DNA from 4 places in the Paenibacillus sp. P3E genome. Region 1 is predicted to be linked to each of the others. Evidence: predicted binding sites of a transcription regulator. Region 1 holds the regulator's gene; each other region holds the start of a gene.
The links. Region 1 encodes Rex, which represses fermentation and respiration genes when NADH is low (regulators of the CRP and FNR family bind a similar motif). Its sites were predicted from a motif close to TTGTGAAATATTTCACAA; they were not measured.

Region 2: a site for Rex is predicted at 1,242-1,259, ahead of A3842_RS15435 (formate/nitrite transporter family protein). Genes of this name have one in related genera too.
Region 3: a site for Rex is predicted at 1,096-1,113, ahead of A3842_RS04115 (DUF1641 domain-containing protein). Genes of this name have one in related genera too.
Region 4: a site for Rex is predicted at 717-734, ahead of pflB (formate C-acetyltransferase). Genes of this name have one in related genera too.

Annotation. Positions count from the first base shown of each region.
Region 1 covers NZ_LVWH01000114.1:31,027-33,234, forward strand. The annotation lists gene dinG (ATP-dependent DNA helicase DinG) at 1-641, shown strand, start outside; gene A3842_RS10360 (redox-sensing transcriptional repressor Rex) at 828-1,481, shown strand; gene A3842_RS10365 (amidohydrolase) at 1,468-2,208, shown strand, end outside.
Region 2 covers NZ_LVWH01000165.1:83,005-85,212, forward strand. The annotation lists gene A3842_RS15430 (molybdopterin-containing oxidoreductase family protein) at 1-15, opposite strand, end outside; gene A3842_RS15435 (formate/nitrite transporter family protein) at 294-1,121, opposite strand; gene A3842_RS15440 (FAD-dependent oxidoreductase) at 1,408-2,208, opposite strand, start outside.
Region 3 covers NZ_LVWH01000020.1:2,628-4,835, reverse strand. The annotation lists gene A3842_RS04125 (alpha-galactosidase) at 1-180, shown strand, start outside; gene A3842_RS04120 (nitroreductase family protein) at 255-872, opposite strand; gene A3842_RS04115 (DUF1641 domain-containing protein) at 1,217-1,630, shown strand; gene A3842_RS04110 (NAD(P)/FAD-dependent oxidoreductase) at 1,649-2,208, shown strand, end outside.
Region 4 covers NZ_LVWH01000081.1:21,733-23,940, forward strand. The annotation lists gene adhE (bifunctional acetaldehyde-CoA/alcohol dehydrogenase) at 1-561, shown strand, start outside; gene pflB (formate C-acetyltransferase) at 825-2,208, shown strand, end outside.

The DNA of each region.
Region 1 (2,208 bases):
GTGATTTCCCCAGTGTCAAAGGCAGTGTGGGCGATGCCCGTTTTGTCGATAAGCTGGTGCATTCATTGGCGGAGGCTGCTGTGGCTACACGGGGCCGGATGCTTGTGCTCTTCACTTCCTATAAAATGCTGCGCCAAGTCTATGATCCTCTAAAGGAGGCGCTTGTCTCCGAGGACATTACGGTACTGGGGCAGGGAGTGGAAGGCGGCAGCCGGAGTAAGCTGATCCGGCGTTTTCAGGACAGCTCCGCCTCTGTATTGCTCGGAACAAGCAGCTTCTGGGAAGGTGTGGATATTCCCGGCGAGGCTTTGACCTGTCTGGCCATTGTCAGACTGCCTTTTCAACCACCGAACCATCCGCTTGCGGAGGCTAAGGCAGAGCTGCTTCAGGCACAGAAAAAGAACCCGTTTATGAAGCTGTCGGTTCCCCAGGCGGTTATCCGCTTCAAACAGGGTTTCGGCCGGCTGGTGCGTACTGCCCAGGACCGGGGTATTGTTATAGTATATGATACCAGGGTTATCGAATCTTATTACGGAAAGTATTTCCTCTACTCGCTGCCTGGACCCAAAATGGAGCATATGCTGACGGATCAGATGGTTCCGCGAATTGCGGAATGGCTTGAAGACGGCAGCGTATCTTAACCTGCAATCATTTCAAATATAGTCAAGGAACAACGAAGCTCTGTTCTCCTGGTATCCGGTTCGTGCTGAGATACCAGGGAATGGATTGTACTTATGCTCACAAAACTTGGCATATGCTTACGAAGTGAGTTTTGTACGAAGTAATACTATGATGCATTGCTCACAAAACTTTTAGGAGGAGAAAATATGAAATCGGATAAAATATCGGAGGCCGTGGTACGCAGACTTCCAGTGTACCTGCGCTTCCTGAATGATCTCCTGAAGCGTGAAATCTCCACCGTATCTTCCCAGGAGCTGGGACAAAAGCTGGATCTGAATCCGGCGCAAATCCGCAAGGATTTGGCCTATTTCGGGGATTTCGGCAGAAAGGGTATTGGCTATGATGTGTCATACCTGATTGAGAAAATCCGCCATATCTTGAAGCTTGACCAGCAAATCAACGTGGCATTGGTGGGTGCAGGTAATCTCGGCCACGCTCTCTCAAATTACAATGCTTACTTGAAGGACACGATGAAAATCACTGCTGTTTTTGATTCCTATGCTCCCAAGGTCGGGCAGAAAATCAACTCACTCATTGTCCAGCCCATGGAAGAGCTGGGAAGCACGATCCGCGAACAGGGCATCCGCATCGGTATTATCACTGTACCGGATAGTGAAGCACAGAATGTTGCAGATATTCTGGTAGATTCAGGCATTGAGGCGATCCTTAATTTTGCACCCGTAATCTTGAAGACGCCATCCAACATCCGGATTCACGCCGCTGATTTTACTACCGATTTGCAGAGTCTGGCCTATTATTTGCACGATGGAAAGGACGAAGTGGAAGATGAACAGCAATAAGACAGTAATTGTAAATGGGCGATTTCTGGTGCCGGGTACGGAAAGTCCGGTTCTAAGCGGCTATATGACTATAGAAAATGATCTCATCACATACATAGGAGAAGTCAAACCTGTTATTGAAGAAGGGACACAGACCGTTGACGGCAGCCGTCTGTTGTTCATGCCGGGTCTGGTCAACACCCATGGCCACACCGCCATGTCTCTGCTCCGCGGATATGGGGATGACATGGTTCTTCAGAACTGGCTGCAGGAGAAGATGTGGCCCATGGAAGAAAAATTCACTAGTGACGATGTCTACTGGGGAACCTCTTTGTCTGTACTGGAAATGCTGAAGGGAGGCACAACCACCTTCCTGGATATGTATGACCATATGGACAGGGTTGCTGAGGTTTCAGAGCAGTCGGGAATGCGTGCCGTGCTTATGCGCGGGGTTATCGGCCTCTGTCCTGAGGATGTGCAGAACCATAAGCTGGCGGAGGCGATAGCCTTTGCGCGAAATTGGCATGGAAAGGCGGATGGAAGGATCACGACGATGATTTCCCCGCATGCCCCTTACACCTGTCCTCCTGAATTTTTCGTGAAATTTGTACAGGCTGCCCATGATTTGAACCTGCCTATGCATACACACATGTCCGAAACCCGGCGGGAGGTCGAACAGAATGCTGCAGATTACGGCCTGCGTCCGGTAGCGCATCTGGAGAAGCTGGGGATGTTCACGCGGCCGGCC
Region 2 (2,208 bases), on a different contig from region 1:
TCCGCTGTAACTCATGGGCGTTAGTCCCCCCTTGTCACTTGAATATGTATATTCTATAACTGCACCTGTTCTACGTAAAGAAAATAGGCGAAAACAAACTGATTCGTTCCAACTATGTCAGGGTAATAGAGCATATGAAACACTCCCTATGAATTCGCCGTGAGCCCGATTTCGTTCCCCCGAGTCGGATATGCACGGCGAATTTTGTGTTGTCTGAGATACAAAAAGACACTCCCTAATAGATATCAGGGAGTGTCTGTATAACCATCCAGCCCATGCGGACCGTTAGTATTTTATGCGTGTTTTTTTACACCGGCAGCAGAAATACCTTCCACCGATTGAATAGCCGCTGGCGCTTTGCGCAGGTAAGCCATCCAGTATGCAAAAGCGACGAAGATGGCGCCGCCTGTCAGGTTGCCCAGCCAGACCGGAGCGAAATTGCCGAAATACTGCGACCAGGTAAAGTGACCTTCAAAAATAGCAGCAGGGATAAGGAACATGTTAGCTACAACGTGCTGGAAGCCGATAGCTACAAACGCCATAGTCGGAAACCAGATCCCGAGGATTTTACCACTGAAATTATCCGCTCCGTAAGAGAGCCATACCGCCAGGGCAACGAGCCAGTTACAACCGATACCGGAAACAAAGGCCTGCAGGAAGGTAGCATCAATCTTGTGTCCGGCCATATCCACCAGTTTATCCAGATACACGCCATCTGCAGTGAGGCCAACAACGTGGCCGAAGAAATAAGCGACGAACAAGGCACCGGCGAAATTACTGATTGTAATCAGCACCAGATTCTTGAACATTTCCCATAGCGAAATCTTCTTCGCCATAAAAGCCAGCGGCACAGCCATCATATTACCGGTCAGCAGTTCCCCTCCGGCCAGCAGCACCAGGATCAGACCTACCGGGAACACGGAAGCGCCGATAAAGTTAGCGATAGAGCCCCATTCCTTCGGTGCGCCTGCGATAACGCGAATGTCCAGCAAAAATCCGAGCGCGATGAACGCTCCCCCCAAGAAGCCAAGAATAAGTACGGTACTGAGTGAATTATGCGCCTTCTTAATTCCGTTCTCTACCGTGACTTCGGCAATCCCCTGCGGTTTGTTATAAGCCATGATTCCTATCCCCTTCGAATTACTTAAAATTTGTTCCTTTATGCCATTGTAGCGTGTCAACTAACACATTTACGTGATAAATATCACTCTTGTAAAAACTAAGTGAAAGTTTTCACTGACATGTCAAATTTACCACAAAAGCATCCGCTGCGGAATATTTTTTATCTCAGAAGAGACGAATTCCCCATTTTCTGCGGGAGTCAACTTCCGTTACCCCAAAATGCCAGAGCACAGCAAAAAGCCGGAGCCGCAAAATCGGCTCCGGCTAACGGGGGCAGCCTTAGGTTTAGACAGTTACGGTTTCTTTACGGGCAACTGTTGCAGGCAGGGCTTGAAGTCCCGCTGTATTCAAGAAATTCCAAGGCTTGTTGTAGTGCGGCTGGAAGAAGAAATCAATGAAGGCCAGCTGGTCTACAGTCATTTTATTCTGAATGCACACTGACACGGTATTGATCGACTGTGTCAGATCCATCTTGGACATGATCTGTGCGCCGAGAATGCGGCGGGTCGAGCGGTCATAGACCACTTTTAGCTGAACCTGCTCAAAGGTTGGCATGAACTCGGGACGATAGTTGTCGGTCAGCAGAACACTCTCGATATCCATTCCTTCTGCAATAGCGGCATCCTCTGTCAGCCCGGTTCCGGCAATATTATCTTCATAAATCTTTATTCCCGAAGTTCCCTGTGTACCCATGTATGGGATCGTCTGCGATACCAGGTTGCGGGCTACCAGTGTTCCCATGCGTACAGCGTTGGTGGCCAGCGGAATGTAAGCATGTTTGCCGGTTGGATTATAATGAATTGCACAGCTGTCACCGGCGGCATAGATGTCCGGAAGGCTGGTCTGCATATAGTCATTGACGATAATCGCGCCGTTAGGCAGCATATCCACCTTACCCTTCAGCAGTTCGGTATTCGGACGGAATCCGATACAGAGGATAACCAGGTCGGTCTCATGCTCGCCTTTGCTAGTGATTACCTTGGTCACTTTGCCGTTCTCGCCAACAAACGAGCTAACCTTCTCGCCAAGTGCAAGAGTGATTCCGTGATCCTCCAGCGATTTTTGAATAGGAGTCGTGAATTCTTC
Region 3 (2,208 bases), on a different contig from region 1:
GCTGAGCCTAATGATAAGCTGTATTACCTGCGACTTAAGGGTCTTGATCCGGATGCGGATTATGAATGGCTGGAAGGCGGCGGTGTATACGGAGGCGATCATCTGATGTATGCGGGATTGCCGCTGCCTGCATTGCATGGTGATTTTCAAAGTATCCTGTGGCGTTTCCGCAGAGTGTAGAGCGTAGAAATTACTACTGTTTAAGCAAAAAAGAGCCATCCGTCCCGGATGGCTCTTTTTGCTGCGTGCATCACTCAAAAGAACTCAACAAACTCATTCACCGGCTTGCGGTAGCCGCGGGGTCTGATCTTGTGCTTGTTGTCCTTGCCGATGGTAATAAGCATGACCGGTACCAAATTCTCAGGCAGGCTCAGGGTCGCCTTGAGGGCTTCAGAATCGAAACCGATCATCGGGCAGGTATCCCAGCCCTTGTCCTTGGCAATCAGCATGAACTGCATCGCGGACAGGGAGGCATTGCGGATCGCTTCATCGCGCTGAAAAGCGTCATTTCCAATGTAGGCGCCATTGATGGCTTCAATGGTGCCGTCAAATTCTTCCGCGCTCATAGCTCCCAGCATTTTCAGGCCGCTATAGATTTCCGGTGCCTGCAGATACGCATGCTTGTCTCCAAGCACGACGATAACGGCTGAAGCTGTGTGGATTTTATATTGGCCATAGGCTGCTTCACGGACTTTTTCTTTCAGCTCTTCATTGGCAACCACCTTATAATGCGCATGCTGCAAATTATAGGCTGAAGGGGCAAGACGGGCCAGCGAGAACATTTCCTCCAGCTCGCCCTGGGGAATCTCGATGCCCTCTACGAAGTTATTTGCGGATCTCCGTGCTTGAACCAATTCTGAAAAAGTACTCATGTTCGTTCCTCCATTGTGTATGTAGTGGTTAATAATTATTAATAGCTGATATTAATAAATAAACTTACTATTTGTTACTTGCTAAACATATCACGGCATTTTACCTTCGTCAATGACTAAAAGTAACGCTGCACTAAATTTTTTTACAAAAATGAGGGATATATCGAAATCCGAAGAAAAGAAGTGATTTTAATCACAAAATAAGGGTATAGAGGCAAAAAGATTGTGACATTTATTACATAGAGAATGTTATAATAATCACATTGATTTAGAGATTAATTATTTCGTTCATCTGCTAGTCCATCTTCTATATGAAATAAAGCTATTGTAAAGGAGCGCTCATTATGTCAGAAACCATTACTCAAACCAAAGCTTTTACCAAAGAAGATCTCCTGGATCAGCTCTTGAAGCCTGAGGTGCAGGAATCCCTAACAACACTGGTGGAGCAGCTTCCCCAGATTACACAGCTGGTTGGTGCATTAACCAAATCACTTGATTTTGTGCAGGCTGTTGCATCGGATGAAGTGCTGAAAAATGATACAGTGGGTGCTATCAAGGAGCTTGCGGAGCCTGTAGTAGATTCCGTTAAAACGATGGCGGCTACAGTGATCGAAGCCAAAGATCGTGCCAGCGAGAGCAGTGAAACGATCAGCCTGTTCGGCATGATGCGAATGATTAAGGACCCCCAGGTGCAAAAAATGCTCCGTTTCATGAATGCATACCTGCAGGTCAGCGGCGAACGTAATCCACAAAAATAAGGACGGAGGAACATTATCATGTCAAAACATATCGTGATTCTCGGAGCTGGCTATGGCGGCCTTCTGAGTGCTATTAACGTACGCAAATATATGAGTAAGGCTGAAGCTAAAATCACAGTCATCAATCAGTATCCGACGCATCAGATTATTACCGAGCTTCATCGTCTGGCCGCAGGGAGTGCCTCGGAACAAGCTGTTACTATGCCTCTTACCAAGCTATTTGCCGGAAAAGACATTGATCTGAAAATTGCCAAGGTGAAGTCATTCTCCGTTGATAACAAGCAGGTGCAGCTATCCGACGGTACGGCGCTCACGTATGATGCCCTTGTGGTTGCGCTTGGCAGCACTACGGCATACTTCGGCATCCCGGGGCTGGAAGAGTATAGCATGGTGCTGAAATCCGCTGCGGATGCGACAAAAATCCATGCCCATATTGAAGAACGCATTCGTGAATATTCCAAGACGCACAATCCTGCCGATGCGGCCATTCTGATTGGCGGCGGCGGGCTGACCGGTGTGGAACTGGTAGGCGAGATTGCTGATGTGCTGCCGAAGCTGACCAAACGGTATGGTGTGAA
Region 4 (2,208 bases), on a different contig from region 1:
GCTATCCAATTGGTATTCCAATACCTTGAAAAATCGGCATTGCAAGGCGACAAGCTTGCCCGCGAAAAAATGCACAACGCATCTACGCTGGCTGGTATGGCATTTGCCAACGCATTCCTGGGTATCAACCACAGCTTGGCCCACAAATGGGGCGGACAGTATCACACCGCTCACGGCCGTACCAATGCAATTTTGATGCCACACGTTATCCGCTACAACGCTAAAAAACCTACAAAGTTCGCTTCGTTCCCTAAATATTCGCACTTTGTAGCTGACGAACGTTATGCCGAAATCGCACGTATTCTGGGATTGCCAGCACGCACTACTGAAGAAGGTGTAACAAGCCTGATCAACGCGATCCGCGACATGAACAAAAAACTCGGTATTGAAGAGTCGTTCCAAGCGCTTGGCTTCGATCCTAAGGATTTCGAATCCCGTGTAGACTACTTGGCTGACCGTGCATTTGAAGACCAATGCACAACTGCCAATCCTAAGCTGCCACTGGTTTCTGAACTTGCTGATGTATATCGGAATGCTTTCTATGGCAGATTCGATAACTAATTAACGGTTGTTTAGCAAAAAATGAGTTTATAGGCTAATATGGGACTGGATGGAAGTGACAAATATCACCGAAAGAGTGATATTTGTCACAGTCCTTTTTCAGAAAATAAACTAAAATGTTTATATAGACAACGGTCCCGTTTATGAAGAAGCAATTGTGAATTTTATAACAACTAGATCTTTTTTGGGATCACGAGACACGGGATTAACCTTCAAGCCCGCGATCTCTACAAATATACTAAATATAAATGGAGGGATTTAGCATGTCGGTGATTGAAAAAGATGTACAAGAGGTTAAGTCTGGATGGCGCGGTTTTGCAAAAGGCAAATGGTCCAGAAAAGTAAACGTTAATGATTTTATTGAAAAGAACATCAAGCCTTATCTTGGCAAGGAAGATTTCCTTGCAGGCCCTACTTACAATACTACTGAACTTTGGAAAATTGTATCTGAAATGACCAAGCAGGAAATTGCTAATGGCGGTGTGCTGGATGTGGATGTTAATACTGTATCCACTATCGTATCTCACAACCCTGGTTATATTGACAAAGACAAAGAACAAATTGTCGGCGTTCAAACAGATGCACCTTTCAAACGTTCCATTCAACCTTTCGGCGGAATCAAGATGATGATCGATGCTACCAAGGCTTACGGCTTCGAACTTCCGCAAAACATTGTTGAAATGTTCACGAACATCCGCAAAACGCATAACCAAGGCGTATTTGATGCATATACCTCTGAAATGAGAGCTGTTCGTAAAGCAGGTATTATCACTGGTCTTCCTGATGCTTACGGCCGTGGCCGTATTATCGGTGACTACCGTCGTGTAGCTCTTTACGGCATTGATTTCCTGATTAAAGAAAAGAAACAAGACCTTAACAACCTTGAAGTTGATTCCATGACCGAAAATGTTATTCGTCTCCGTGAAGAAATTTCCGAGCAGATTCGTGCACTTGGCGAATTGAAGAAAATGGCTGAAATGCATGGAATGGATATCTCCAAACCTGCAAATAATGCTAAAGAAGCTTTCCAATGGGTGTACTTCGGTTACCTGGCTGCTATCAAAGAACAGAACGGTGCTGCTATGTCCCTGGGACGCGTATCCTCTTTCCTTGATATCTATGTAGAACGTGACCTTGCAGAAGGAACACTGACCGAAGAACAAGCACAGGAACTGACAGATCATTTCATCATGAAACTGCGTATCGTTAAGTTCTTGCGTACTCCTGATTACAATGAACTGTTCAGTGGAGACCCAACTTGGGTTACTGAATCCATTGGCGGTATGTCTGTAGACGGAACTACACGTGTAACCAAGAATAGCTTCCGTTTCCTGCACACCCTTTACAATCTGGGACCAGCTCCAGAGCCGAACCTGACTGTACTGTGGTCTGAAAAATTGCCAGAAGGCTTCAAAAAATTCTGTGCTAAGGTTTCCATCGAAACCAGCTCGATTCAATATGAAAATGACGATTTGATGCGTCCAATCTACGGTGATGACTACGGTATTGCTTGCTGCGTATCCGCAATGCGTATCGGTAAGCAAATGCAGTTCTTCGGAGCTCGTGCCAACCTGGCAAAAGCTTTGCTGTATGCTATCAACGGTGGTGTGGATGAAAAGTCCGGCGTACAGGTAGGACCTGAACTGC